DNA from 2 places in the Paenibacillus sp. FSL M7-0896 genome. Region 2 is predicted to be linked to the other one. Evidence: riboswitches for the same ligand, from Rfam matches in the RefSeq annotation. Region 2 holds a riboswitch; the other holds the start of a gene.
What was found. A riboswitch is a leader RNA that binds a small molecule or an ion and turns the genes downstream of it on or off. The one in region 2 is predicted to bind cyclic di-GMP.
Positions count from the first base shown of each region.

Region 1 (15,282 bases), 720 kb from region 2:
CTCTACCGGGATACTCTCGCCCGTGAGCATGGATTCATCGACGGAGGATAGCCCCTCTACGACTTCACCGTCTACAGGCACCTTCGTGCCGGGCTTCACCAGCACAATATCGCCGATCACTACATCCTCCACCGGAATACTCAGCTCTGCACCGTCCCGCAGCACCAGCGCTGTCTTGGCCTGCAGCCCCATCAGGCTGCGGATCGCATCTGATGAACGCCCTTTGGCCAGCGCCTCAAACCATTTGCCCACCAGAATCAGCGTGATCAGCACCGCGCTGGTCTCGAAATACAGCTCCACGGTATGGTTCATCCCGCTCATTTTCAGGGAATCGATCGTCAGGTACAGGCTGTAAAAATAAGCCGCAGAGGTGCCCAGCACCACCAGCACATCCATGTTGGCACTGCCGTTCTTCAGCGCCTTATAGGCGCTGACATAGAACTGCCAGCCGATCACAAACTGAACCGGGGTAGCCAGCACAAGCTGGAACCAGGGATTCATGAATAGCTCAGGCGTCCAGATCCACGTAGTGAACGAGAAGTGGCCTGCCATGGCCCAGAGCAGCGGGAGAGATAACAGCGCGGAGATCATCCACTTATTCCGCTTGCGTGTAATCTCTTCGCTGCGCTGCTCCGCGATATCCTTCCGGTCCTGCTTAAGCGCCGCCTTATAGCCGATGCTGCTCACCTTATCCATTATCTCGGCGGTACTGATATTACCCGGCGAGTACTCCACATGCGCGGTCTCCAACGCCAGGTTCACATTGACCGCAGCAATCCCCGGCATCCGTCCCAGCACCTTCTCAATCCGTGACGAGCAAGCCGCACAGGTCATTCCTGTGATATCGAAATCCGCCGATTCCTTTAGCGTATCATAGCCCAGAGAGCGGATTTTTTCCTCCATCTGCGGCACATCCATAGCCGCCGGGTCGAAGCCCACCGTAGCCTGTTCCAGCGCCAGATTGACATTCGCCCGGGTCACCCCCTCCATGCGGGACAAACCCTTCTCGATCCGCGCCGCACAGGCGGAGCAGGTCATGCCGGTAATCTGCAGCGTTGCCTGCTGCTGCGGGGCGGACTCTGCACTCTTTTCCATCCTCATGCACCTCCATATACCCCCAAGGGGTATATTTATTTTGAAAAGAAAAGGCATTGGCGCCCGGCCCTGTACCCCAGGGTTCCCTGCTCCAAGCCCTTATATTACACCCTTAGCTTACACTACGTCGTAGCCCTGATCTTCAATAGCAGCCTTGATCTTATCCAGGCTTACCGTATTCTCATCGAATTCAACCGCCACCGTCTTCGCCGGCAGATCCACCTTCGCCGCAGCGCCTACGCCGCTAACAGCCTTCTCTACAGCACTTACACAATGACCGCAGGACATTCCTTCAACATTCAGTGTTACATTCGACATTTGAATAACCTCCTAATTGTTGTTGGTATACGCATAATTTGTGTTCATATTCGACAGCCAGCTATATAGATTTTGATACGCGAGGAAGGGATGGCTGTGCTTGATTGTACTTTGTACAACAGATACCGGATAAATCAGCCTCCAAATCGAATCTATTGTATTTTGTACATTAGATTTTCAACTTTTAGGCACTTTAACCTTATTTCCCTGACTTCAATTGTACGGAATACAATAGAATAGGTGTTTGGATTGTTTAGCAGGAATTCTATTGCACTAAGTACAATCAGACCTTTGGTTGTTTCTTCTTCCTCACCACAGCCTGGAGAACTTGAACTATTAAATCCCCTACAAAGGTGATCTTCACCGTTCCATTTCTCCAGGCCCCACCTTTATTTCATCAGCTTGTTCACCGTGACCAGCAGCTCATCAATCACCTCATGCTCACCGGCTTCGATCCGTTCGATAATGCAGCTCTTCATATGGCCTTCAAGCAGCAGCTTGCCGACACTGTTCAGGGCCGCCTGCACCGCCGCCAGCTGATTCAGCACATCATCGCAGTAGGTATCGCGTTCAATCATGCCTTTCACACCGCGGATCTGCCCTTCAATCCGGTTCAGCCGGGTCGTCAGCCCATTCTTGAATTCCGGGGAATGATGACTCTTGCGGTCGCCGGAAGCAGAAGAATGGCAGGCTTCGGCGCAATCTTGTCCGGCAGGGTCCTTCTCATTTGTAGACACAGGAATCAGCCTCCTTATGTACCAATATAATATACCCCCCATGGGTATGTCAAGACCTTAGCGGACAAGTGCCCTCCGCCCCTCCTTCAGATACTTTGCCCTATTGCAGCTGGAATAAAGGACCGGCCGATAAGGAATACCAAGTACACGCATGCAAGTTCCCAAGCAGATCCCAACCCGTCTGTCCTCCTGAAAAAAACAATTGCCACCCTATTCAAATTTGAATATAATAAAATTCCATTGAATTTTAAACATAAAGGAGCTTAACATGCACACCAAAGAAAGTAATCTCAAGCTCGTCATTGTCGGACTGCTGCTCGGCATTCTGATGTCGGCCATGGATAATACCATTGTTGCCGCAGCTATGGGCACGATTGTGTCCGATCTTGGAGGACTGGATAAAATCGTCTGGGTCACCTCTGCTTATATGGTCATGGTTATGGCCGGCACCCCGATCTTCGGCAAATTGTCCGATATGTACGGGCGCAAGCGGTTTTTCATCTTCGGGCTTATCGTGTTCCTGATTGGCTCCGCCCTGTGCGGAACGTCGGCGAGCATTACCCAGCTCAGTATTTACCGTGCGATTCAAGGGATTGGCGGCGGTGCACTGATGCCGATTGCCTTCACGATTGTCTTCGACATCTTCCCGCCTGAGAAAAGAGGCAAGCTCACCGGACTCTTCGGCGCTGTCTTCGGGATCTCCAGTGTGATTGGGCCTCTGCTTGGTGCTTATATCACCGAATATATGAGCTGGCACTGGATTTTCTATATTAACCTGCCCATCGGGATTGTCTCGTTCTTCCTTATTATGACCTCCTACAAGGAATCCATATCGCATTCCAAGCAGCGGATTGACTGGGGCGGCGCCTTCACCCTGGTGGCAGGGATTATCTGCCTGATGTTCGCCCTGGAGCTTGGCGGTAATCAGTATGCCTGGGACTCTGCGGCCATTCTCGGACTGTTCGCTGCGTTCGCCGTGCTTCTGATCGCCTTCATTGTCATTGAAAAATTCGCGGCAGAGCCGGTCATCTCCTTCGCCATGTTCCGGGGGCGCCTGTTCGCAACCAGCAGTATCCTGGGGCTGTTCTATGGTTCGGCATTCATCGTAGCAACGGTATATATCCCGATCTACGTCCAGGGGGTATACGGCGGCTCGGCCACCAACTCCGGCCTGATTCTGATGCCGATGATGATCGGTACCGTAATCGGCAGCCAGTCCGGCGGCCTGCTTACCACCAAAACGAGCTTCCGCAACATCATGCTGCTGTCAGCAGTCTGCTTCGTAGGCGGGATCTACTCCCTCAGCACCTTGACCCCAGAGACCTCCCGGATGGCGCTTAATGCCTTCATGGCCCTGACCGGCTTCGGAGTCGGCTTCTCCTTCTCCGTGCTCAGCCTGTCTTCGATCCAGCATTTCGACATGCGCCAGCGCGGCTCGGCAACGTCCACCAGTACCTTCATGCGCTCGCTCGGGATGACGCTGGGGATAACGATCTTCGGCATCATCCAGCGTAACCACTTCGCCTCCGAGCTTAGTACAGCCTTCGGAGACAGCGGCCAGGCCGCTTCCTTCGGCGACCCGCGTTCCGCGTTGACGCCCGAGGCCAGAGCGCAGATTCCGCCGCCTGTACTGGAGAAAATCACGAACTCACTGTCTTCGTCGATCTCGCATACCTTCTTGTGGGCCATCGTTCCGGCGGTGCTTACGGTGGTCTTCGTCCTGCTGATGCCGAAGGACCGTCTGCTGCCGCAGGGCAGCCAGCACGGTGCAAATCAAGGTCAGCGGTAAGCCCATGCCGATGAAGCTGCTGATTCTGGGACTTCTGCTGGAGCGGGATATGCATCCCTATGAGATTACCCTGGTCATGAAGGAACGCTCCATGGATCAAGTCATCAAGCTGCAGACCGGTTCCTTATATTATGCCGTTGACAAGCTGGCCGCAGGCGGCCATATCGAGGCGGTAGAGATTATCCACAGCCCGGACCGGCCGGATAAGACCATCTACCGCATTACGGATAAAGGCAAAGAATTGATGGAGCAGCTCATTCTCCAGCAGATTAAAAAAAGTGATCCACCCTATCATCCGCTGTACATGGCCCTGGCCCTCGCGCGTCATATCGACCAGGGCAAGGTGGCGAAGCTGCTGGAGGAACGCATCCGGGAGGCGGAGCATCAGGTGAATTATGCCTACCAAGTATACGAGGAGCATATCTCCATCGTGCCCCGCTCGGTGCTGCATATGATGTACGGCAGATATGAGCATAGCCAGACCGAGCTGAAATGGCTGAAGCGCCTGTATGAGGATGTAGCCGTCCGCAAAATGAATGATATCGGCAGACCGATTATCGCAGACTAAAAGAAGTAGATAGCCGATGTGATTGTTTAGCGAAGACGATATGTGTTTATTAGCAAGTGGAAACGGCTTTGCCGACCTTTTAAAGGGCGGTACCGTTTCAGCGAGAAATAGAAGGATAAGTTATCGTGTGCAACATATAAATTCTTATATTTGGAGCAAACCGCTGGCGAGCGGCTTGGGCATCCGGCTGTACTACAGTTTGTATTCGTGCGGTGTGCCGGCCCCGCCCTGGCGGATACTCTGGAAAGGGAAGTGAAGCCGCTATGAGCGATGATAAAAAGCCGATCAGAGACGAGCGTGACCACCCGGAGCAATACCCTACAGACAAGCCCAGCCTGTTCGATGTAGATGAGAGCGAGCAGCATGTGGACCCGATACCGGTAGAGGACCTGACTCTTGAGAAAGAGGAAGAGAAGGATAAAGAGACCACAAAACACCGCTCCTCCAGTGACAAGAGATACCACACCGGGTTCTAAAGATGTATGCTTTTCCGGTAGTATCATCGGAGCATTACAAGCTTAATGGTATGGAGGGATCACATTGCTGAGAGCGTTACCCCTTAACCGGCGCGGCATACCTGCCAGCCGTATCGCCCTGGGCTGCATGGGGCTGGGCGGCGGGTGGGACCGTGAACCGGTCACGGCTGCGAACATAAAGCAGGGACACGAGGCGCTGGATGCGGCGCTGTCTATAGGTATTAATTTTTTTGACCATGCGGATATCTATACCCGGGGCAAGGCGGAGAAGGTGTTCGGGCAGATCTTCAAGGAGCGGCCGGGGCTGCGCGAGGACATTCTCCTCCAGTCAAAATGCGGCATCAAGCTGATGGAGCCAGGCGATATCTCCAATAGCTTCGACCTCTCCAGGGAGCACATTCTGTCCAGCGTCGATGGAACTCTCGCACGGCTGGGCACAGAGTATATTGATATTCTGCTGCTGCACCGCCCCGACCCGTTAATGGACCCTGAAGAGGTGGCGGAAGCACTCCATCAGCTCAAGGCCTCCGGCAAGGTGCGCCACTTCGGCGTCTCCAACATGAGCGCCGCCCAGATCCAGCTGTTACAGACTTATTGCGACGAGCCGTTCATTGTCAACCAGCTGCATATGAGCCTGTCCCGGATCAGCTGGGTCGACGCCGTACTCAGCGTGAACCGCGACCCGTGGAAGGACATTACATTCCCGGAGGGCACCATGGAGTATTGCCGCGCCGGGAACATCCAGCTCCAGGCCTGGGGCCCCCTGGCCCAGGGACTCTTCAGCGGACGGCCGCTTGAAGGCCAGCCGGAGAAGGTTGTGAATACAGCAGCCATGGTACGGAGACTCGCTGACGAGAAGGGCACGACACCCGAGGCCATCGTACTGGCTTGGCTAATGACGCATCCCGCAGCCATCCAGCCCATCATTGGCACCGTGAATCCGCTGCGGATCGCCGCCTGTGCAGACGCAGACCAGGTAGAGCTCTCACGCAAGGAATGGTATGAGCTGTACGTCACCTCCCGCGGGGAGAAGCTTCCTTGAGATTGAATTTTACTGGAAATTACATGATTGAACAGGTTCAGATTCAGCGAAACCGGACATTTTCATAAAATAGCGGAGAGGTACTGTCCTTGTATGGACAGTACCTTCTTTGTGTCGAAATACGCTAACCCTATCGTTTAGCCAACTGGTGCAGCATCCGAATTATACTCGCATACATTGAGTCCGATTACTTTCCTCATTCCCGCTCGCCGCCCACTTTTGCCCCATTCAGGGGCACTTGTGCCCCTCATTTCCGCTCGCCGCCCACTTTCGCCCCATTCAGGGGCACTTATGCCCCTCATTTCCGCTCGCCGCCCACTTTCGCCCCATTCAGGGGCACTAATGCCCCTCATTCCCGCTCGCCGCCTACTTTCGCCCCATTCAGGGGCACTAATGCACCTCATTTCCACCTCCCGCCCACTATCAGCGGATAACTCCTATGCACTTTACCTCCCCCTCGTCTCCCCCTCACCTTTCTCTGCTCCTCCCAGCCACGCTCGCCGACCGTTCTTTATAATGAACTTTTGTGAAAAACAGCGATATCGTCAGATAAATCGAGATATCCCATACATTTCGTACTTTATTGCGAACATTCCGCTGAAAATAACATTTTTCTTTTCTCAGCAGCACAGTGTATGATTTGCTTACGATATCGTTCTTTATTAAGAACGAATATAACGAATTATTCATTAGCAACTCGAGAGGGGGCTTAGCTATGTACCCCAGATCTGCCAAGCGGCGCAAACGGAAAACCAGGAAGCTCGGCCTGCGGATTCTGCAATCGGGTATGGCCATATCTGTGCTCCTGATGTACACCTCAGGCCAGATCGGCAGCACCTATGGAGAGTTCAACACCTCCCAGGAACAGATCAGCTCCATCGGGCTGTGTTCGGTTTTCCCGGGTCAGATTGAGCAGTTGTTGTCGGAATTCAGCGGGCATCTAAACACCGTCATAGAGCTGAAAGCTTCCCTTGGCAGCCATAGCATCAGCGGAGTGTATAACACCTCAGTCGCTGCCGGAGAGCTGTCGCTTGCAGAGCTGGATCAGGCTGCGGATGAACTCTCGTCCGAGCTCACTCAAGCTGGCAGCGAGATCGACCTGCTGGAGAAGCAGCTGAGCTTCAACGGGACGGTCTGGCAACAAATTCTGCAGGAAATCGGCCATGCAGCGGCCATTCTGCACAAGCTCGGAGGGTATATGATGAATCTCGACCCTAACTGTCTGGAAATCCGTGATGCACAGTTCTTCGACCAGCTTCAAGAGAGTCTTCATCAAAGCGGGATTCTGTCGGAATCGCTGGCGGAGACGTTAAGCGGAATTGTAGAGTACCTTGGCTCGATTCATGATTTCGGCGGATCTTTGCCTACAGGCAATCCAGACCGCGTCTTGCTCCGGCAGCATGACTCTAGCTTCCCCGCCGAGGAGCCTATCCTCTCATTCGTAACCAGCGCCTACCAAGCAGATTCGCAGGTATCTCCCGCGCTGCTGACCACGTATGAGCAGTTGAATACCGAATTAACGGCGTCCAAGGATACCCTGTCCTCCACAATTCACACCTTGCAGGAACGGCTGGCAGAAATCGCTGAGGCCAAGACGGCCCTGGAGGACAAGGCGAAGGCACAGCAAGAGGAAGAGGAACGCCTGGCGCTTGAAAAAGCCGATAAAGCCAGAGCGGAGGAAGCCCAGCGGCTCGCCATAGAGAAGCAGAAGGCTGCTGACGAAGCGCTGAAGCTGGAGCATGAACAAGCCCAGAACCAGCCGACCGCAACCAGTCCTCCTGACAAAAGCCAGCCGACAGAGGTGCCCGCTCCCGAAGCGCCTGTAGAGGACAATCCAGTCCCCACAGCTTCTTCAGCAGCAGAGGTTATTCCCACTGCCACTCCGGCGTCTGAGATTCTTTTACCGGAGGCAACTCCAGATCCATTACCCGGCAGCGTAATTCCAGGCACTGTAATGGACGGCGCGCAGCCTGCTCCTACAGCTACACCGGCTCCACAATCCGACACCAGCAAAGGCGGCGAATAAGATGCGCATCCGAAAAATAGCCAATACGATAATTTCCACTCTGATTCTAATAGTGTTCCTGGTGCTGATCACAGCCGTTGTGATCTCCAAGGCCTCCGGCGGCGAGCCCTCCTTCTTCGGCTACCAGATCAAGACGGTATTATCCGGCTCCATGGAGCCCGGCATCCAGACCGGTTCCATTGTGGCCATTAAGCCGGGCGGGGATATGACCCGGTTCCAGAAGGGCGATGTGATCACTTTTCTGAATCCCGATAATATTCTGATTACCCACCGCGTGGTCGATGCCGAGCTGAACAGTGCTCTGGGGGAAGCCAGCTACACCACCAAGGGCGACAATAATGATTCAGCCGACACCGCAGCCGTCAGTTCCACGAATGTGGTAGGTGAGTACACCGGCGTGACCGTCCCCTATGCGGGCTATGCCATGAGCTTCGCAGTCTCCAAAGCCGGAAGCGTAGTGCTGATGATTATTCCCGGACTGCTCCTGCTTCTCTACGCGCTGTATTCTTCCTGGAAGGCCGTTGCAGCACTGGAAAAGAAGAATGCCCCGTCATCCGCAGCCAGCAGCGGCGGGCCGGATACTCTGACTGATCTCGTACAATGATCAATTGTTCTCTCCCGTTTACGAAACGCGGAGCCACAATACAGCTTGCCGGAAGCACCGGCTATGCACAAAGCAGACTCATAAGAGAGGGATGAACAAATGAACGTCAAAAAAACATTAGGTCTCGGCGTTGTATCGGCAGCATTAGGCTTAACCCTGGTCGGCGGAGGCACCTTCGCTTACTTCAGCAGCACTTCTACTTCCTCAGCTTCTTTTAACAACGGAACCCTATCACTGCAATCTGACCCCTCCGTCATTGTTAATCTCAGCAATCTCAAGCCGGGTGATACGGTCTTACGGGACTTCAAACTTAAAAATGACGGGACGCTCAATATTCCCAAAGTGGTACTGCGCACCTCATCGGCCATTACAGACGCCCAGGGAGACAACGGCTCCCATAATTTCAAGGATGATATTATTGTGACCTTCCTCGTGAACAAGGATAAGAAGGAATCGCCGCTCCTGGTCATCTCGCTGGCCGATCTGGAGCAGGAGAGTCCCGATCTGGTGGCCCGGGGAATTCTCGGAGCGATCTTAGGCGGAGAGAAGTCCGGCATCAAAGCCGGCACCTCGGATAACCTGACCATCCAGTTCGCCTTCAAGGAGACCCTCCAGCCGCAGAACTATTATCAGGGCGACACGCTTGCACTGACTCTGAATTTCGAAGCCAACCAGGAAAAAGGCACGCTCAAATAATTCCACAAAAACAAACCATTCGAGGAGGAAATAAATAATGGGTATCAAAAAAACATTGGGTCTTGGCGTAGCATCGGCAGCACTGGGCTTGTCTTTAATCGGCGGGGGCACCTTCGCTTACTTCAGCTCCACAGCTACCAGCACGGCAACCTTCGCAGCGGGTACGCTGAAGCTCGGCTCTTCCTTCAATACTCCGGTAGCGCTGACGAATCTGAAGCCGGGAGACTACACCGTCCGCACCTTCACCTTGTCCAATGACGGCACACTGGATATCAAATTCCTCAAGCTTGCCACCACTTACACCGTGACCGATGCCAAGGGCGATAACGCGGGCCAGGATCTCGGAGACCACTTCAAGGTCAAGCTCCTCGATAATACGTACACCGGCGGATCATTAAGCGGTCATGTGCTGTCCGAGATCTCCCTGAAGGATCTGAAAAATACCCCCAGCTACGATCTCGTAGCAGCAGGTGTACTGCCAGGAGGGATTGCCGCCGCCGGGTCCAAGACCTTCAAGATCGCCTTCGAATTCGTAGACAACACGCTCGATCAGAACATTTTCCAGGGTGACGGCTTAGCTCTGAACTGGACCTTCGATGCTCTTCAAGGAGTGGGAGAAGCCAAGTAGATCAGGGGCCAGCCTATACAAGTGAAAATGGCTTTGCCGTCCTTTTATTAGGAAGGCAGCGTTTCAGCAATCCATCAAGACGGCATATCCTCCCTCATCCGGGCCGGGTATGCCGTTTCTTTTTTCCCGCTGCCGGGTTCAAGGATTTTTGTCCGTTTTGCGGATTTTTGTTATACTGACAAGAGAAAACGGCTTTGCCGGCCTTCGAACGGGCGGTACCGTTTCAACGAGAAAGATAAGGAGAATGTATAGCGCGAAGCATATCACTTCTTATTTTTCACCAAAAAAAGTACGGAGGGCGTTGTAATCGTGTCAGATACTATGGGAAGCCGCATCCACAAACTCCGGCTGGAGAAGGGCTATTCGTTATCCGAGCTTGCCGATAAGGCTGATGTGGCGAAATCATACCTCAGTAATGTGGAACGGAACATTCAATCCAACCCCTCCATTCAATTCATCGAAAAAATCGCTGACGCGCTTCAGGTATCCATTCATGCACTGTTGTATGGCGGACTGGCAGAGACGGAAGAACAGGCTCTGGACGGGGAATGGTTCCGGCTTGTTCAGGAGGCCATGGCCTCCGGTATAAGCAAACGCGAATTCAAGGAATTCCTCGATTACCAGAAATGGCGCATGGAACAAAAGGACAACTAGACGGGCATTATATGCCACAGGGAAGACTCCGCACGGCAGGGAGGCCGCCTTCGGCGAAGGCAGCCTTTCAAGCGGCATACAGAAAAGGCACAGCGTACCGGACGCTGTGCCTTTTCTGTATGTATCGCAGCAATGATGACCGCCCTTACATCGCCTGGAGCGCCTTCTCACTTAGAAACCGGCGGATATCCTCCGCCGCGATCCCCGCCTGCTTGGCAGACATCAGCAAGTGCACCCATTCTAAATCCAGATCTACTGCCTGCAGCTCGTCATTCCCCTGGTTGGACATATCCAAGAAATCTCCTCCTAGAATTTTCGCGTCCCCAGGCAGTCCGGCCATCATAGTAGTATTGCTACTTTGTAGTATTTCTACTTTAGATCCGAGACTTTGTGCCCCTGTCTTTCGGCAGGTTTACCTTTTACTGGACCCTTTCCATCATGAAAGGATCTGGCAAGAATCGATGAAACCGTTCTCCGCAATAACATTATACAAGATCATACGCAATTAGTGTGTCGTTTTCTGGAATTTTTTTATGAAAAAATGTGAGGAAACTTAGCTGAAATTGCCAGCGGCTTGTATAAATATTTCCAGTTCCAAGTTCAAACACTAGCTAATAGTTTAATTATACTAAAGGGAACCCCATCCGCCCCGACTTGCCGCTGCACGCAACATCGTATAGAGACAATTACCCATTTGTATGTATAACGGGCTGTTATATGAGTTTTTTCTATTTATGATAGTTCCGTATGAATACTGTAATGAATCATGCCAAATTGCGAACGGATTGACCGAAAGTATGAATTGATTACCCCGCCGGAAAGTAGCACAATAGGATGAGAATGAAACCGCAAACATTTGCAGCTCCGCCAAGTGGCACACTGGATGCCTCGCGTGGAGTTTATCCGTTAGGAGGACCTATTCATGGCAGTCAAAGAGCCCTATAACGACACAGTATGGAGCAAATACTACGGCCCCAACCTGGGCTACATCCAAGAAAGATATGAGCAATTTGTCAAGGACCCCTCTTCTGTTGAACAGCATTACCGCGATCTCTTCACCGTATCCGGCCCCCCTCCACTGGCACCCGATGCCGAGAGGGCTCCAAGGCCTGCCGTATCAGCAGATGCCGAGTGGCTCAAGAAGGCTGTCAAGGCCTCGAAGCTGATCGCCAATATTCGAATATATGGCCATATGGCCGCAGACATTGACCCGCTGGAGCGCAGCACGAACCCGATGGCCAAATGGCTGGAGCTGGAGACCTACGAGCTTACCCGTGAGGATCTTAATGCCCTGCCCGCTTCGCTGATCTGGGATAATGCCCCTGCGGATGTGCATACCGCGATGGATGCCGTCCACAGAATGCGCCAGGCCTATACACAGACCATTGCTTATGAATTCGGGCATGTGCATGATGAACGCGAGCTGCGTTGGCTCAACAGCCAGGCGGAATCGATGACCTCCCCTGCCCCGCTGAATAATACAGAACGCAAAGAGCTGCTGAAGCGGCTGGTTCAGGTGGAGCATTTCGAGACCTTCCTGCACAAGACCTTCGTCGGCCAAAAGCGCTTCAGCCTGGAGGGCAATGATGCCCTTGTGCCGATGCTGGATGAGATTGTGCGGGCTGCCGCGCATGACGGCGCCGAGCATATCCTGATGGGTATGGCCCACCGCGGAAGACTTAATGTGCTGGCCCATATTCTGGGCAAGCCTTATGATATTATTTTCTCAGAGTTCCATCATTCGCCGAACAAAGAGCTGTTCCCTTCGGAAGGCTCCATGGGCGTGACTTACGGGTGGAGCGGTGATGTGAAGTACCATCTCGGGGCTGACCGTGCCGTCCGCGAAGGCGAAACCGTACGTACCCGGATCACGCTGGCCAATAACCCCAGCCATCTTGAATTCGTCAATCCTGTAGTCGAGGGCTTCACACGCGCCGCACAGGAAGAACGCAACGCTCCGGGACTGCCTAAGCTGAACACAAGCAAGGCTATGGCTGTGCTGATGCACGGCGATGCAGCCTTCCCTGGCGAAGGTATTGTGGCTGAGACGCTTAATATCGGCAAATTGCAGGGTTATCAGAATGGCGGTACCGTGCATATTATCGTCAATAACCGGATCGGCTTCACCACCGAGAGCGAGGATTCCCGCTCCACCCATTATGCCAGCGACCTGGCCAAAGGGTATGAGATTCCGGTTGTGCATGTCAATGCCGATGACCCGGAAGCCTGCATTGCCGCAGTCCGTCTGGCCAGCGCTTACCGCCATATGTTCAAGAAGGACTTCCTGATTGATCTGATCGGCTACCGCCGCCACGGACATAATGAAATGGATGATCCCGAGACGACCCAGCCGATTGTGTACGGCAAAGTGCGGAACCACCCTACTGTGTACCGTGCTTATGCAGAACGCCTGGAGCGCGAGAAGGTAATCACAGCCGATGATCTGAAGAACATGATTGCCGAGGCTGAGAGCGTCCTCCAGCAGGCCTTCGATCAGATGAAGGAAGGCAAGCAGAAGAATGCGGAGTCCAAAACCGCCGTCGCGCTGGATAACAGCAGTCCCCAGCAGCGTCCGACAGCCTTCCCTCTGGCCGGTCTGCAGGAAATTAACCGCGAGCTGCTGCGCGTACCGGCGGGCTTCAAGGTCTATCCGAAGCTGGAACGGATTCTGCAGCGCCGCAAGGATGCGCTGAATGACGGAGAGCGGGTAGACTGGGCACTGGCAGAGACACTGGCCTTCGCGACCATCCTGAAGGATGGCACGCCGATCCGCCTCAGCGGACAGGATTCACAGCGCGGCACCTTCGCCCACCGCCATCTGGTGCTGCATGACAGCGAGAACGGCGAACTCTATTCTCCGCTGCATCAGCTGAGTGATTCCAGCGCTTCATTCGGCGTCTACAACAGTCCGCTGTCCGAGGCCTCTGTCCTCGGCTTCGAATATGGTTATAACGTGTTCGCACCGGAGACCTTCGTCATCTGGGAGGCTCAATATGGCGACTTCGCCAATGCCGCTCAGGTCATTATCGACCAGTTCATTTCCGCCGGCCGTGCCAAGTGGACGCAGCGCAGCAATCTGACAATCCTGCTGCCTCATGGCTATGAAGGCCAAGGACCAGAGCACTCCAGCGGCCGAATGGAACGGTTCCTCCAGCTCTCCGCCGAGGAGAACTGGACTGTAGCCAACCTGACCAGCGCTGCGCAGTATTTCCATCTGCTCCGCCGTCAGGCCGCGCTCTGCGGACAACCGGATGCCCGGCCGCTGGTGATCATGGCGCCGAAGAGCCTGATCCGTAACACGCGCAGCACCTCGGCGGGAGCGGATCTCGCTTCGGGCACCTTCCAGCCGGTTCTTCCCGAGCCGCTGCTCGGCAGTAAGCCGGAAGCCGTGAAGCGCCTCGTGGTATGCAGCGGCAAGGTGGCCATCGACCTGCAGACGGAGCTGGAGGCAACGCGCGGACAGGACTTCTCCTGGCTGCACATTTTGCGCATGGAACAGCTCTATCCGTTCCCGGAACGCGAGCTTGGCGCTCACCTGAGCAGCTTCAGCTCTCTGGAGGAGATCGTCTGGGTGCAGGAAGAACCGAAGAATATGGGCGGGTGGACGTATGCCGAATCCCGGCTGCGCGCCATCGCACCGCAGAAGGTCACTGTCCAGTATATCGGCCGTCCGGACCGTTCCAGTCCGGCCAGCGGCTACGCAGATGTCCACAGCTTCGAGCAGCGGCGCATTGTCCGGGAAGCCCTGAAATTGAATGCTGCAGTGCAAGCACCTGTACCGTCTTCCTGAGCACAGCAAGGCGGTCATCCGATATCACGCACACCACTATATTTGGGGAGGTACGGCCTGTGTCCGAGATAAAAGTACCCGATTTGGGCGAATCGATTTCCGAAGGAACGATCTACAAATGGCTGGTTAAAGAAGGCGACACTGTCGGCCAGGGAGATGTGCTTGCCGAGCTTGAGACCGACAAGGTCAATCTCGAGATCAGTGCGGAGGAGGACGGCGTCATCTCCTCCATCCTGCGCCAGGCGGGCGAGAACGTTGCCGTTGGCGAAGCCATCGGCATCATCGGCAGCGCCGCCGGGGCAGGTGCTGCCAGCGGGGGCAAGCCTGCAGCAGATAATGCTCCGCAGAGCGGCAGCGCGCCTGCTGCTGCCGCAAGTACCGCAGCGGCTGAACCGGCCGCTGCGGTAACGGCTCCAGCCGCCGCCGAAGGTGCGGCGGCAGGCACTGCGGCCCTGGCTTCGCCGGGGGCGCGCAAGCTGGCGCGGGAGCGGGGCATCGACCTCGGCGAGGTCAGTGCCCGCGACCCAATCGGCCGGATCGGTCAGGCCGATGTGGATGGTCATGGCGCAGCCGGGCCGCAGGCCGCTGCGCCAGCAGCTCCGGCGGCCGCGCGGCCGGAGCCGGCGAAGCCCGCGCCGCCGGCAGCGGGCAAGGCGCCGCACGCCGAGGACGGCAAAGCCACCGAGCGCAAGCGCATGTCGCGGCGGCGGCTGACGATTGCCAGCCGCCTGGTCGAAGCGCAGCAGACGGCCGCGATGCTGACCACCTTCAACGAGGTGGACATGACCGCCATTCTCGACATCCGCAAGCGCCGCAAGGATGCCTTCAAGGAGAAGCACGAGGTCGGACTCGGCTTCAT
Region 1 is NZ_CP150250.1:89,254-104,535, reverse strand. Features, by position in the region: gene MKY12_RS00445 (heavy metal translocating P-type ATPase) at 1-1,095, opposite strand, end outside; gene MKY12_RS00440 (copper ion binding protein) at 1,213-1,413, opposite strand; gene MKY12_RS00435 (metal-sensitive transcriptional regulator) at 1,803-2,150, opposite strand; gene MKY12_RS00430 (MDR family MFS transporter) at 2,419-3,939, shown strand; gene MKY12_RS00425 (PadR family transcriptional regulator) at 3,917-4,507, shown strand; gene MKY12_RS00420 (hypothetical protein) at 4,771-4,983, shown strand; gene MKY12_RS00415 (aldo/keto reductase) at 5,048-6,025, shown strand; gene MKY12_RS00410 (hypothetical protein) at 6,741-8,051, shown strand; gene MKY12_RS00405 (signal peptidase I) at 8,053-8,655, shown strand; gene MKY12_RS00400 (TasA family protein) at 8,755-9,351, shown strand; gene MKY12_RS00395 (TasA family protein) at 9,389-9,979, shown strand; gene MKY12_RS00390 (helix-turn-helix domain-containing protein) at 10,301-10,633, shown strand; gene MKY12_RS00385 (anti-repressor SinI family protein) at 10,779-10,922, opposite strand; cyclic di-GMP riboswitch class I at 10,957-11,060, opposite strand; gene MKY12_RS00380 (2-oxoglutarate dehydrogenase E1 component) at 11,556-14,423, shown strand; gene odhB (2-oxoglutarate dehydrogenase complex dihydrolipoyllysine-residue succinyltransferase) at 14,483-15,282, shown strand, end outside.
Region 1: it holds a riboswitch for cyclic di-GMP, as region 2 does, so the genes downstream of both, MKY12_RS00385 (anti-repressor SinI family protein) here and MKY12_RS03400 (PA14 domain-containing protein) in region 2, are expected to answer to the same signal.

Region 2 (15,282 bases):
CGGAGACGCCGAAGGAACTGATCATCCACAATGCCGGTGATCCGAAGGAGACGATCTGGAAGCGCAAGGATGCTTTCCAGCGCAAGGCGGCCTCCCTGATGGGGGATGGCAGCGGGCGGATTGATATCCTCTACACCCACTTCGCCCCTTACGGCATCGGGCCGGCGATTGAAGCGAAGAAGCGGGGGATTCCGGTCATCATGACCTTCCACGGCCCGTGGAACGAAGAGATGAAGATCGAAGGTCAAGGTATCAAGCATAAGGTCAAAACAACGATTGCCAAATCGATAGAACATAAGGCTTACAAGCTGGCGGATAAATTCATCGTCCTCAGCGATTACTTCCGTAACCTGCTGCACGAACTGCACGGTGTACCGCTGCATAAGATTACTGTCATTCCGGGAGCGGCCAATGTCGAGCGGTTCACGCCCGCGACGAACCGGCTGGCGATCCGCCGTACGCTGAATCTGCCGGAAGGCGCAACAACGGTCCTGACCGTCCGCCGGCTGATGAACCGGATGGGGCTGCTGCAGCTGCTTGAAGCCTGGAAGCAGGTGGCAGAGCGGTTCCCGAACGCAATTCTGCTGATCGGGGGCAAGGGCCCGCTGCGCGGGGAGCTGGAAGAGCGGATCGCCGATTACGGGCTGGGCAACAAGGTCCGGCTGCTCGGGTACATTCCCGATCATGAGCTGGCCTCCTATTATCAGGCGGCAGATATGTTCGTTGTTCCTTCCCAGGCACTGGAAGGCTTCGGTCTGATCACCGTTGAAGCCTTGGCCTCGGGGCTGCCGGTGATGGCTACGCCGGTCGGCGGCAACAAGGAGATCCTCCAGGGCTTCCGGCCTGAGCTGCTGTTCAAGAGTGCAGCCAGCGAGGATATGGCGGAAGGCATGATTCATATGCTGAGCAACCGCAAGCTGCTGCCGGGCCGGGACGAATGCCGGAATCATGTGCTGGAGAAGTACACCTGGCAGCATGTGGGCGACAAGATTGAATCTGTATTCCTCGAAACCTTGGGAAAGGGTGTGAGCGTAGGATGATCAAAGTCGCTTATATCGACCACACCGCCAAATGGAGCGGGGGCGAGGTTGCCCTGTTCAACATCCTCACCAACATCGGTGAGCAGATTGAGCCGCTGGTGATCCTGGCAGAGGAAGGCACGCTTGCTGAACGTCTGCGGGAGAAGGGCATCGATGTCCGCATTATCCCGCTGGATGAGAGCATCCGCAGCCGTGGCCGCAATGCCGTGAACCTTGGGGCTCCGGCAGCTGCGATGAAGCTGCTGGCCTATGGCCGCAAGCTGGCTCCGCTGCTAAAGGAAGAGAAGGTGGATTGCGTGCATACCAATTCCCTGAAATCGGCCTTTTACGGAGCTGTCGCTGCCAAAAAAGCAGGCGTGCCGCTGATCTGGCACATCCGGGATCACATCGGGGCGCCTTATCTGAAGCCGGTTGTCGCCAAGGCGATCCGGCTGCTGTCACGCCTGCTGCCGAACGGGGTCATTGCCAATTCCCACTCCACGCTGAATGCACTGGAGCTGCCGCGCTCGAAGAAGACGCTGGTCGTCTACTCGGCCTTCGCCAAGGCGATCGGTGAAGGGATCGGCCGGCGGGACCGGAAGGACTTCAACGTCCTGCTGGTCGGGCGGCTCGCCCACTGGAAAGGCCAGCATATTGTGCTGGAAGCGGCCAAAGCCTTCAAGCAGGACAGCCGCGTGAAATTCTGGCTGGCCGGTGACGCCCTGTTCGGGGAGGAAGAATACAAGCAGGAATTAATTGCGCAGATGCAGCAGGGGGACATCACCAATGTCAGCCTGCTGGGTCATGTAGATGATATACAAGGACTCATGAACCAAGCGGATTTACTGATTCATACGTCGATCACTCCTGAGCCGTTCGGCCAGGTCATCGTCGAAGGCATGGCAGCCGGACTGCCGGTCATTGCCTCCAATGAAGGCGGTCCGGTAGAGATCGTAGTTCCTGGTGAGACAGGACTGCTGATCCAGCCCGGAGATGCTACTGTACTTGCAGACTCCATCACCTGGATGCTGAACCATCCCGAAGAGCGTAGACGGATGGCGGACAATGGAATGAGACGGGTGAAAGAGCATTTTGTCATCGAGAACACGGTCAAGGATATTGTCGCTTACTACAAAGGTCTGCTGGCAGTCACCTGACCTTCCCGCTCCATAATGCTTAAGGCTTGCATCATATCTGTCTCTAGCCATGCGTGTACTGCTTAATGATGCTGCTCCATAAAACTTTGAGGATGATTCACATGAAAATTGCGATCGCGCACGATTATTTAATCCAGATGGGCGGGGCGGAACGGGTGGTGGAGGTTTTCCATCACATGTACCCGGAAGCTCCGATCTTCACAACGGTTTTTAACGGAAGCCGCCTGACCGATAACCTCAAAGATGCCGATATCCGGGCCTCCTGGCTGCAGAAGATTCCGGGAGTGAAGCGTAACTTCAAAGGGGTGCTCCCGCTCTACCCCATGGCTGTCCGCGATTTGGACTTCAGCGGGTATGATATCGTTCTTAGCTCCAGCAGTGCTTTTATGAAAAGCATCCAGGTGCCCGAATCCACCTTCCATCTGTGCTACTGTCATACGCCGATGCGTTTCGCCTGGGACTATGACACATACATGGAGCGGCAATCGAATTCCGGGTTATTCAAAAGACTGCTCAAGGTGTATATGCAGCGGCTCAAGAACTGGGATCAGCGCACCTCCAAAAATGTGAACCAGTTCGTCGCCAACTCCTCAGTCGTGAAGACGCGGATTCAGAATTATTACCACCGGGATTCCGATGTGATTTTCCCGCCCATCAATACGGCCCGCTTCTCCAGCTCTACGAGCATCGGCGATTATTATCTGATTGTCTCGCGGCTGGTCTCCTACAAGCGGATCGATCTGGCGGTGGAGGCGTTCAACCGTAACGGGCTTAAGCTGTATATTGTCGGGGACGGACCGGACAGGAAGCGTCTGGAAGGCATGGCCAAGGGGAACGTTTCGTTTCTGGGCCGGCTGGAGGATGAGGAAGTAACAGGGCTGATGTCCCAGTGCCGGGCGTTTGTTTTCCCGGGGGAAGAGGATTTCGGCATCACGCCACTGGAGGCGAATGCTGCTGGAAGACCGGTCATCGCCTATCAGGCCGGGGGAGCGCTGGACACGATTATTCCATACGTTAACGGCGTGTTTTTCCAGCATCAGGAAGTTGATGATTTGCTTAAGGCCATTGATGAGGTGGAGTCCTATGCGTGGGATATCGATCAGATTATGGGCCATGCACGCAAATTCGATGAGCAGGCGTTTATGGTTCAGTTCAAGCAGTATGTGGAACAGGCCTACGTCAATTTCCTAAAAGGAGGATGAAAGTATGAAACTCGCAGTGATTGGTACCGGCTATGTAGGACTTGTATCAGGCGTATGCTTTACCCTAAATGGAAATCATGTCATCTGTGTGGATAAGGATGAACAGAAGATCGAGAAGCTGAACCGGATGGAATCCCCTATCTATGAGCCGGGCATTGAGGCCCTGATCGAAATGAATCTGCGCGAGGGGCGGCTGAGCTTCTCGTCCGATCTTCAGGAGTCGGTCCGCCGCTCCGATATCGTCATTCTTGCCGTGGGTACACCTTCTCTGCCGGGCGGCGAAGCCGACCTGAGATATATCGAAGGAGCGGCTGCCGAGATTGCGCAGGCGATGGAAGGCTATAAGATCATTATGACCAAGTCGACCGTCCCTGTTGGAACCAATGAGCGCATCCGCCAGCTGATCTCCTCCCTCACGAATCATCCCTTCGATATCGTCTCTGCGCCTGAATTCCTCCGTGAAGGCTCTGCCATCCGCGACACGCTTCATCCCGACCGGATCGTGATCGGACTGGATAATCAGGCGCTTGAGCCGACCATGCGCGAGCTGCATAAGGGCTTCACAGAGAATGTATTCGTCACGGATATCCGCAGCGCCGAGATGATCAAATATGCCTCGAATGCTTTTCTGGCGACGAAGATCTCCTTCATTAATGAGATTGCCAACATTTGCGAAAAGGTAGGAGCGGATGTCACCGAAGTCGCAGGCGGCATGGGGATGGACCAGAGAATCGGTGCGACCTTCCTGCAGGCCGGTATCGGCTATGGCGGCTCCTGCTTCCCGAAGGATACCAATGCGCTGATCCAGATTGCCGGGAATGTGGATTATGAGTTCAAGCTGCTCAAATCCGTCGTTGAAGTCAATAAAGGCCAGCGCTTCATGATTATCTCCAAGCTCCATGAATCGCTCGGCAGCCTGCGCGGCGCGGTCATTGGTATCTGGGGGCTTGCCTTCAAGCCCAATACCGATGATGTCCGCGAGGCCCCGGCCCGTGAGATCGTCGAGGCGCTGGTCGCCGAGGGCGCCATCGTGAAGCTGTACGATCCCATCGCCGCCGAGAACTTCCGCAAGGAATACGATCACCCGCAGCTCCGCTGGTGCGGACTGGCCGAAGAGGCAGCCGAGGGCAGCGATGCTGTATGCCTGCTGACCGACTGGAGCCAGTTCAAGGAGATCAACCTGCACCAGCTTGCCGGAACCATGCGCCGCCAGGTGCTGATCGACGGCCGCAACGTCTATACCAAAGAGCAGATCGAAGGCACCGGCCTCGAATATATCTCCGTCGGCCGCCCGCAGATGGGCGGGCTTAGCGGATTCTCCGCCAGCGTGGCTGGCGCGGTGTAGACCGGCAATCCACTTGAAGCGTTACGGCGATAAATCCCATTAAAAGCGCCGAAAGTGGGCTGAGCGGTGAATGAGAGGGATAAATCCCATTAAAAGCGCCGAAAGTGGGCTGATGGGCGACTGGAGAGGGATAAATCCCATTAAATGCGCCGAAAGTGGGCTGGATGGCGAAATGAAGAGTATAAGTACCCTTGATTTATCGGATGCTGGCCGAATGGAGCAAATGAGGAGCACAAATGTCCCTGGTTTCCCGAATTCGAGCCAAATGGAGCAAATGAGGAGCACAAATGCCCCTGATTTCCCGGATGCGGGCCAAATGGAGCAAATGAGGAGCAGAAGTGCCCTTGATTTCCCGGGTGCGGGCCAAATGGAGCAAATGAGGAGCAGAAGTGCCCCTGATTTCCCGGATGCGGACTAAATGGAGCAAATGAAGAGCATAAGTGCCCCTGAATTCCGGGAAAGTTGGCTAAACGAGCAAATGAGGAGCACTAGTGCCTAGTACTTAACTAACTAGCTTCTGCCGCCGCGAAGTTGCGCGGTGAGCCCTTGGCACAAGAGTCTTGAATCCAGGTCTTGAATTCCGGTCTTGAATTCCATTGTCTTGGAACTCTTGTTCTCTCCAGCCGCTAGGTCAGCGGCGACGCCTTGGAACAAGCGGCACTTAAGAGTCTTTGAGCCTTTGAATTTTTCTCCGCCGCAACAGTAGGCGGCAACCAGGGATTCAATTGTCGTGAAGGCAGGCTGCCGGCAACCAGGATTCAACTGCTGCCGCGCAAGCATAGCGGCGGCCCGGCTCCCCTTGCCGCTACCACAAGCGGCAATATCGGATCTTTAGCAGGGAGCTTCGCCAGCGGGCGAAGCGGATATAAAATCACAAGCCTGTTATGAAATGGAGCGGAGAGGAATTTTGGAGCTGTAGGAGCGTTAGCGTCCGCCTTTGTCTCCGGATGTTATCTGCTGCAAGCAATATAATCAACAACATCTGGAGACAACAGCGGCCGTAAGCCCAAAATTCCTTGCAGCGACCCTCATAACAGGCGGGATTTTAACTCAGAGTTCCCCGCAATAAGAATACCCAATAACAATACGATATGGAGGGTTCACTATGAAACTAGTACTTCTATCAGGCGGCTCCGGCAAGCGGCTCTGGCCGTTGTCCAATGATTCACGCTCCAAGCAATTTCTGAAGGTACTGGCAAGCCCGGCAGGTGAACCGGAATCAATGGTACAACGGGTATGGAGACAGCTGGAGGAGAACGGCATGGCCGGGTCCTCGTATCTGGCGACCGGGCGCAGCCAGGTGGAGATGATCCAGAGCCAGCTCGGCAGCGAGGTGCCGATCATTGTAGAGCCGGAGCGGCGGGATACCTTCCCGGCTATTGCGCTGACGGCGGCCTACCTGTATTCCATCGCGGGGGTGTCCCCAAGCGAGACCGTGGCGATTCTGCCGGTGGACCCATACGTGGAATCCTCCTTTTTCGAAACGGTGCTGCAGCTGGAGAACACCATGCTGGTGAGCGGGGCGAACCTGGCGCTGATGGGCGTAGTTCCCGAGCATGCTTCGGAGAAATACGGCTACATTATTCCAACGGGCGCAGATGCGGGAGCGAATGGTTACCTGCAAGTGAGCCACTTCCAGGAGAAGCCGGACCGCATCCAAGCTGAGGAGCTAATCAGGCGGGGAGCGCTCTGGAACTGCGGAGTGTTCGCCTTCCGTCTGGGTTACCTGCTGGATATCCTGCAGCGCAAAGGGCTGCCGCTCAATTACGAGGAGCTGCAGAAGCAGTATAAGCTGCTGTCCTCGATTAGCTTCGATTACGAAGTGGTGGAGAAAGAAGAGAACATCGTCGTGCAGCCTTACGCCGGATTCTGGAAAGACCTGGGCACCTGGAATACGCTGACCGAGGAAATGACCAGTAACCATGTCGGCAAAGGCTTCATCACCGCTGACTCCGAAGGCACCTGCCTCATTAACGAGCTGGATATTCCAATCACGGTAATCGGGGCGAAGGATCTGATTATCGCCGCCAGCCCGGACGGCATTCTGGTGACGCACAAGGCCGAGAGTCCGCGGATCAAGGAAGTGCTGAAGACTTTTGAACAAAGACCGATGTACGAAGAGCGCCGCTGGGGCCACTACAAGGTGATCGATTATGTGAAATATGATGAGGGCAACGAGGTGCTGACCAAGCGGATTTTCATCAATGAGGGCAAAAATATCAGCTACCAGCTGCATCACAAACGCAGTGAAATCTGGACCTTCGTCAGCGGGGAAGCCAGCATTGTCATCAATGAGAAGATGCATAAGGTGAAGGCGGGAGATGTGGTGCGGATACCGGAAGGGACCAAGCATGCCATTCTTGCTCTTACCGATGTGGAATTCATTGAGGTGCAGACAGGGTCTGAGCTGGTAGAGGAGGACAATATCCGTATTACTCTGGACTGGGAGGATATCGCTCTACATCAGTTCATTTCGTAGGTCTAACTTATCTATTTAACCAATTGTTACAATTTTAAATCAGGCATTTAGAACTATTTTTTAGACAAAATTTGTTTTTACTCTACATTAAATTTGCATATCGACGATACTTACGGTAAGAGGGATTGATCCTTCCAAAACGACAATGGCAAACCTAATCGAAAGATAGGGACGCAAAGCTATAGGGCCTTCGCAAGAGTGGCAGCCTGGCTACCGAAAGGAAGAGAATATTGTGAAAACTTACCGTAAGTCTCGTTTGCTCTGCGCTGTGCTGTCGCTGGCCGTGGTATTGTCTGCTGTACCCGTGGGACTGGGAATCGCCCCGTCCACTGTCAAGGCTGCTTCCTCTACAGGAGCACCAGTGAATCCTAATGCTTCAGCCGAGGCGGTCAAGCTGCTGAACAGTCTCTATGAGATCTCCGGGAACGGAATCATTACAGGGCAGCATGACTATTTCGAAAGTCCGGATGAGCTGAGCAACAAGCTGAAGGGAACAAGCGGACAATACGCCGCACTGCATGGTTATGAGCTTGGAGCAATCGGTGGACAGAGCGAGAGCGGAGTAGCAGCACAACGCAAAAATATCGTCTGGAGTGCAACGAACTGGTCCAGAGCGGGCGGCATTGTCGCCATGACCTTCCACCAGAATCTGCCGGGCACCAAGTACGAATGGTCCAATGTGCAGAAGCCAATCACTCAGGCACAATTCAACAAATACGTAACTCCAGGGACACCAGAGTATAATGCGCTGATCACTGATCTGGATAAAGTAGCTGTCTCTCTGAAAAGTCTGCGGGATGCTAAGGTTCCGATCCTCTGGAGACCGTACCATGAAATGAACGGCGGCTGGTTCTGGTGGGGCAAGAAAGACAACTTCACTGCACTATGGAATATTATGTATGACCGGTTCGTGAATGTTCATCAGTTAAATAATCTGATTTGGGTATGGAACCCGAATGCGCCGAATGCCAACTCTGATCCCTATGCACGGACCTATCCGGGCGCGGACAGAGTGGATGTGCTGGCAGCAGATATATATAATAACGACTACTCGAATAAATATCATGATGATCTGACCAGCCTGGCTGGCGGCAAACCGATCGGCATCGGCGAGAACGGCGAAATGCCGAACATCTCGAAGCTGAAGCTAACTCAGCAGAATTACGTGTTCATGATGAACTGGGGCAAGATGCTCTATGAGAATAACAGCACGGCGACAATCAAGAATTTCATGAATGACAGCTACACACTGACCCGTGACCAATATAAGGCCTGGTCTGCTCCGGCGGCGGCTCCTAAGCCAACGGCAACGCCGACTGCAACACCAACACCAACACCAACGCCGACTGCAACACCAACACCAACGCCGACTGCAACACCAACGCCGACTGTAACACCAACGCCGACTGCAACACCAACCGTTGCGCCGATTCCGAAGCCGGTCCCAACCTCCGGTGATACGGACAGTAAGCCTGCCCAGAATGGCTTGCTTGGAGAATACTTCAAGAACATGACGCTCTCGGGGACACCGGTTATGGTGCGTAACGATGATGTCATCAGCTTCAATTGGCGCCAGGGTACTCCTAATGCTGCACTCGGTGTAGACTACTTCTCGATTCGCTGGACCGGCCAGATTAAGCCGGCTTACAGTGAGACCTATCAGTTCTATACTACATCGGATGACGGTATCCGCTTGTGGGTGAACGGCACAGCAGTCATCGACAGCTGGGTCAAGCAGAGCGGAACTGCCCGCACAGGAAGCATTGCCTTGACTGCCGGGCAACTGTACGATATCAAGGTTGAGTATTACGAGAATGCAGGCGATGCGAATGTCCATCTGATGTGGCAGAGCCCCAGCCAGGTGAAGGGAACCGTACCTGCAAGTGCGCTTTTCTCCAGAGCAGGCAACACATCCATACCTGTTCCAGCTGCAACAGCAGTACCGACCACGGTACCAGCAGCGACAGTAGCGCCAGTTCCGACAGCAACGCCGGCACCAGTAACGACACCAATGCCAGCACCAACACCAACGCCAGCACCGACACCAACGCCAACACCGGTGCCTACGCCGACAGCGGCTCCCGTTCCCGTTCCTTCTCCTACAGCAACACCGGCGGATCTGCCGGTAGAAGTTCCTGCTGCCAATGGACTGTACGCGGAATACTTCAATAATATGACTCTATCGGGCGAACCCGCTGTAGTGCGTACCGATGCTGTGCTTGATTTCAACTGGCGCCAAGGCACGCCGGATGCCGCTATCGGCATAGACTTCTTCTCTGTCCGCTGGAGCGGGAAGATGAAGCCGCTCTACACGGAGATTTATCAGATTTATACCACTTCCGATGACGGTATCCGCGTACGGGTGAACGGTGAGCTTGTGATTGACAGCTGGGTGAAGCAGAGCGGCACCGAACGCATGGGCAGCATCAGCCTGACCGCAGGCGAGCTGTATGATATTCAGGTAGAATATTATGAGAATCAAGGGGATGCAAAAGCGCGGCTAATGTGGCAGAGTCCAAGCCAAGCCAAAGGAACCATTCCGGCAAGCGCGTTGTTCCTCCCGTCCGCTTCGTAAGCTCATAAGGTCCGCAGCTGTGTTCAACATTGGCGCTGTTACTGGTTAAGACGTTACAATTATAAATCCTGTAAGCCACTCTTAATGGCCCTGCTTACCAGCAGGGCTACTAAGCTATAGAAAGGCAGACAATCCGGCAGGCGTAACCTCCGGGGCCCTGCCGGAGAGTGTGGCTGGAGAAAGGAGATTACATTGAACACTTACCGTAAGTACAGGCTATATACAACTATTTTTCCTCTAATCCTTATCCTTTCATTGCTTCCATGGGGGGAAGGGCGCAGTCTGCCCGCAGCCGCCAAGGTTACAGCACCTGCCGCCCCCGCTCCCATACAGCCCATTAATCCTTCGGCCTCCAAGGAGGCTTCCGCACTGTTAAGCTATCTCAGTAATCTCAGCGGCAAGGGGATGATATCCGGCCAGCATGATTACCTGGAGAGCCCCGATGAATTTAATAATAAGCTCCGCACCACAACCGGCCGCTATGCCGTTCTGCATGGCTATGAGCTGGGAGCCATAGGCAACCAGTCCAAGGAGACCATTGCCAAGCAGCGTCAGGCTGTCGTGGACAGCGCCATCCGTTGGCATGAGGGCGGCGGTATTGTCGCCATGACCTTCCATCAGAATCTGCCGGGAACCGCGCCGGTATGGACCAATGTGCAGAAGCCGCTGAGCCAGAGTCAATTCAAGCTGTATGTCACTCCAGGAACGCCGCAGTACAAGGCCCTGGTCGCCGAGCTGGATGAAGTGGCCAAGTATCTGGGCGAGCTGCGCGATGCCGGAGTTCCGGTGTTATGGCGGCCCTATCATGAGATGAACGGCGGCTGGTTCTGGTGGGGGCAGAAGGATGACTTCGCGAAGCTCTGGGACCTGGTCTATGACCGCATGGTGAATACGCATAAGCTGAATAATCTGCTGTGGGTATGGAATCCGAATGCTCCCAACAAGTCGTCTGAGCCGTATGCCGCCTATTTTCCCGGCATCGCTAAGGTGGATATTCTGGCCGCCGACATTTATGACAATGATTTCAAGCAGTCTTATTATGACAGCCTCCTGAAGCTGGCGGGCGGCAAACCGATCGGAATCGGGGAGAGCGGAGAGCTTCCAGACCCTGTCATCATGTCTCAAAAACAAAGCAAATGGGTATATACGATGACATGGGGCAAGATGCTGGTTGAGAATAACCCGACCGTGAAAATTCAAAGCTTCATGAACCATAAATACACGGTATCGCGGGAGGATTACAAGCTCGCGGGGGGTGCCAAAACGCATGCGGCGGCTGTAAGCTCAAGGAACGGCCTGAGAGGCCAGTATTATGGCAATATGGACCTGTCCGGCACACCGCTGCTTACCCGTAACGACAGCACCCTTCAATTCAACTGGCATGGCAATTCACCGGCTCCCGGCCTTCCCAAGGATGCATTCTCGGTACGCTGGACCGGGACCCTTAAGCCTCTCTACAGTGAAAAGTATACGTTCACCGCTTCTTCGGATGACGGCATCCGCGTATGGATCGGCGGCAAGCTCCTGATCGACAGCTGGAAGAACCAGAGCAGTGCGAGCAAGGAGGGCAGCATCACGCTCTCTGCGGGTACCCCCTACGCCATCAAGGTGGAGTATTACGAGAACCGCGGGGATGCCAGCGTCAGTCTGATGTGGAGGAGCCAGAGCCAGAAGCAGATGATTATTCCCCAGAGTGCGCTGACGCTTCCTTAAGGAAGCCCCCGCAGAAGAAGTGTGACGTAACCGGTACAGCATAGAATTCCGGAAGAAAGCGAGGACAAGGGAATGAGGACTAGAGTTCAAAAGAAACCCAGTAAATATCTCCACAGGCTACTAAAATTTGCAGCATTGATCATCTTGATTCTGTTGTCCGTCTCTGTCTTCGGAGATTACGGGACGAAGGACGGTGAAGATGATGTGGATCTGTCTTCATTGTCGGCGGCCAAGGATGCCGGTCCTGAGATGCCGGAAGGAACTGTTCTATGGAAGCTTGGCAAGCATGACGGCTCTGCCGGTGAGTTCAAGGCGGCAGGTTCAAACGGGGTGAAGAAGACGCTCAGCATAGCTTCAACTACTGCTAAGTCGGCAGAGCTGAAGTCACTGCCCTCCGGCCTGCACGGGGAGACCAACCCGGAGCTGCGGATTCAGTATGAGCTGGATAAGATCCCGGAGCACGGGGTCTTATTTCGCGTGAGCATTATCGATGCTTACAAATCCGTTCCCCAGATGAGCGTGTTCTCCAACCGTCAGCTCTCAGGCATCATTCAGATCGCCGGGATTGCCGGAACAGGCAGCAAATACGACTTCCGCAAAACCTATGAGCTGTACATTCCCAAAGAGCAGCTCATCAGCGGCACCAACGAGCTGACGCTGCGGACGGCCAGAGGAATCTATTCCTCAGAGGCTGAGGATAAGTACAACTGGTGGACATGGGATAATCTCAGTCTGGAGGCGCTGAAGTCTCCGATTAAGGAGCCGATTCACGGCAGCTATACGCTGACGGGGACGGTGGTGAATAACAAGCAGTTTTATTTTGACGAGGGGGCGGTTACGCATCTGCCCTATATTATGAAGTGGCTGGGTGTAGCCTATAGCGGCAATATCATGCGGACCAGCTGTGCCAGCGATGTAGGCCGCTCGTGTGAGAATATGGAGGAGTACTACAAGGTCCTGAAGGATTACAATATGCAGGCCGTAGCGCTCTATCTGTACACAGGCGATATCAAGCTGAAGGCGGACGGAACGCTGCCAGAGGATGCGGAGAAGAAGCTGACGGATTATTTCCAGAAGTACAGCCCGTACTTCCAGTATTACGAGGTGGATAACGAACCGGGCCTGTTCAACCGTTCCAAAGCGGTCAATCTGGCCATAGCCGAGTGGCTGAACAGCAAGGGGAAGACGATCGCACCGCATCTGCAGACGGTTGCACCTGGATGGGCCTACTGGCCGGGCTACAGCGAAGACTCGTGCGGCAATCAGAAGGGTCCGGTGAAGCAGTGCGGAGACCCGGACGGCTGGGAACGCGATCCGAAGCAGCGCGATGAGCTTGAAGCGGTAACGGATCTGACGAATGGCCATTCTTATGGGGATTCCTATATTTTCGGACAGGGCGGGAGCTTCACGGAGAACCTGAAGACCTTCGGGGGCTCGGTAGACGGCCTTAGCAAAAAAATGCTCGCCACCGAGTTCGGCACCTCAGACTCCCATGTGGACGCCTATCAATATGGGGCCAAGGAGCGGACCTCGGCGGTGTTCGACCGGATTATGCGGGCGCATCTCGGCTATGCCGATATGTTCGTGCAGCATGCCGCCTTCTTCAAGAATTTCAGCCTGTTCAAATACGGCTTCAATCTGGAGGACCATGATCCGGCGGCTACAGAGATCTACTACACCAAGGAAGGCGAAGAATCCCGCGTCAGTATCATGCGCAGGCTGGATCTGGCTTATGCTACACACGGCGCTCCGCTGACCTACCAGATCAGCAATAAGGAGGAGCTGAAGGATAAGCTGGTCTACGTAAGAGCAGTGGACACCTCCACGCTTGAGCCGCTGGCGGGCAGCAAGGCGACATCCAACAAGGTGCTGGTGAACTTCGTCAATTTCGAGCAGACCGAACAGACCGTTAAGGTCAAGGTCACGATGCCCAAGAAGACGGTATACGAAGGAGAACGGTTCGGCAAGGGCGATACTTATGAGGAGGCCCGCAGTTATGTAACCGGCAGAGCCGCTTCGCCGGAGCTGGAATTCACGGAGACGCTGGCTCCGGGAGAAGGCGTGCAGTACATTCTGGAGCCTTCCTCCGAGGTGGCGGATACGGCGCCTCAGGGCCTGAAGGCGACTGCTGTCAAGGGATTATCGATGCATCTGAACTGGCTGGAAGCCCCCGGAGCAAGCTATGAAGTGCTCCGGGCGGACGGCCCGGACGAGAAGCTGAAGGTCATCGCTACAGCAGTGAAGGGAACGGAGTACAACGACAGCAAGCTGAAGGAAGGCACACTTTATACTTATGCTGTAAGAGTGTCCGGCTCTGGTGTGATGTCAGAGAAGACACAGATTACAGCAACCGGACTTGTCCCGCTGGACCGGGCAGGCTGGAAGGTGACGTCCAGTGTGAGTAAGGAGGCTTCCAATCCGGCAGGTGCCATTGACGGAGACCGGCGGACCCGCTGGGATACGGTCAAGCATCAGGCTTCGGGGGAGTACTTCCAGATTGATCTGGGCGCAGAACATACGGTAGAAGCTATAGATATGGATTACCCTTTATCGCCATATGACTATCCGCGCGGCTACACTGTCCATGTATCGGAGGATGCCAAGAGCTGGAGACAGGTCGCAGCGGGCAAAGGCCAGCTGGAGAAGACCAAGATTACGTTTGCTCCGGTCAAGACCCGGCATATCAAGATTACCCAGACAGGCTCCGGCGGCAACTACTGGTCCATTCAGGAGCTGCAGGTGTATTCAAGAGAATGAAGGACGGCATAATAACCTCCGTGGAATTCAGCCCACCGGGGTTTTTTTCTATCTAACGAATCATACACATACTATAAAATACATGGGGCTAAGGCGAATACCCGCTCCCGGGAAAGGTGTGAAACGGTTCATGACTCATCTTGCAGATCAAATCATCCTGCTGCTGGCGGCTTTGCTGCTGATCGCCGTGCTCTCCACCAAATTCTCCACCCGTTTTGGCATGCCTGCCCTGGTCCTGTTTATTGCAGCCGGCATGGTACTCAGCCATTTTATTTATTTCAACAATGCTTCGCTCACGCAGATTGCCGGCATTTTTGCCCTGGTGGTCATTCTGTTTGAGGGCGGGATGCAGACGAGCATGAAGGATATTCGCCCGATTCTGAAGCCGGCGTTGTCGCTGGCTACACTCGGAGTGCTGCTGACTGCGGTGATCGTCGGTGTTTTTGCCAAATTTATACTCGGGGTGCCCTGGGCGGAGAGCTTCCTGTTCGGGGCCATTGTCGGTTCGACAGATGCGGCGGCTGTATTCTCCGTGCTGGGCGGCAAAAATATCGACAAACGGCTGACCTCGACGCTTGAAGCCGAATCCGGCAGCAATGATCCGATGGCTGTATTCCTTACCGTGTCGCTGATTGAATGGGTGCAGCACCCGGATACCGCAGTCTTGCGCCTGGTGCTGTCGTTCTTCTGGGAGATGGGGGTAGGGCTGCTGGTCGGGATCATCATCGGCAAGCTGGCAGTGTATCTGATTAACCGGATCAATCTGGACTCCACCGGGCTGTATCCAGTCATGGCGGTCGGCTTCGCAGTTCTGACTTACGGGGTTTCGGCTATGGTACACAGCAGCGGATTGCTAGCTGTCTATGTCATGGGGCTGGTGCTGGGGAATTCCGAGCTGATGTACCACCGCACCATTATGAATTTCAGTCATGGCTTTGCCTGGATGATGCAGATTGCCATGTTCATTCTGCTCGGGATGCTGGTCTTCCCGCAGGAGCTGGCGGCTGTGGCCTGGCAGGGGCTGCTGCTGTCCGT
Region 2 is NZ_CP150250.1:808,983-824,264, forward strand. Features, by position in the region: gene MKY12_RS03375 (glycosyltransferase family 4 protein) at 1-1,040, shown strand, start outside; gene MKY12_RS03380 (glycosyltransferase family 4 protein) at 1,037-2,176, shown strand; gene MKY12_RS03385 (glycosyltransferase) at 2,278-3,378, shown strand; gene MKY12_RS03390 (UDP-glucose/GDP-mannose dehydrogenase family protein) at 3,383-4,723, shown strand; gene MKY12_RS03395 (sugar phosphate nucleotidyltransferase) at 5,829-7,202, shown strand; cyclic di-GMP riboswitch class I at 7,340-7,420, shown strand; gene MKY12_RS03400 (PA14 domain-containing protein) at 7,435-9,777, shown strand; gene MKY12_RS03405 (glycosyl hydrolase) at 9,970-11,490, shown strand; gene MKY12_RS03410 (discoidin domain-containing protein) at 11,695-14,247, shown strand; gene MKY12_RS03415 (potassium/proton antiporter) at 14,378-15,282, shown strand, end outside.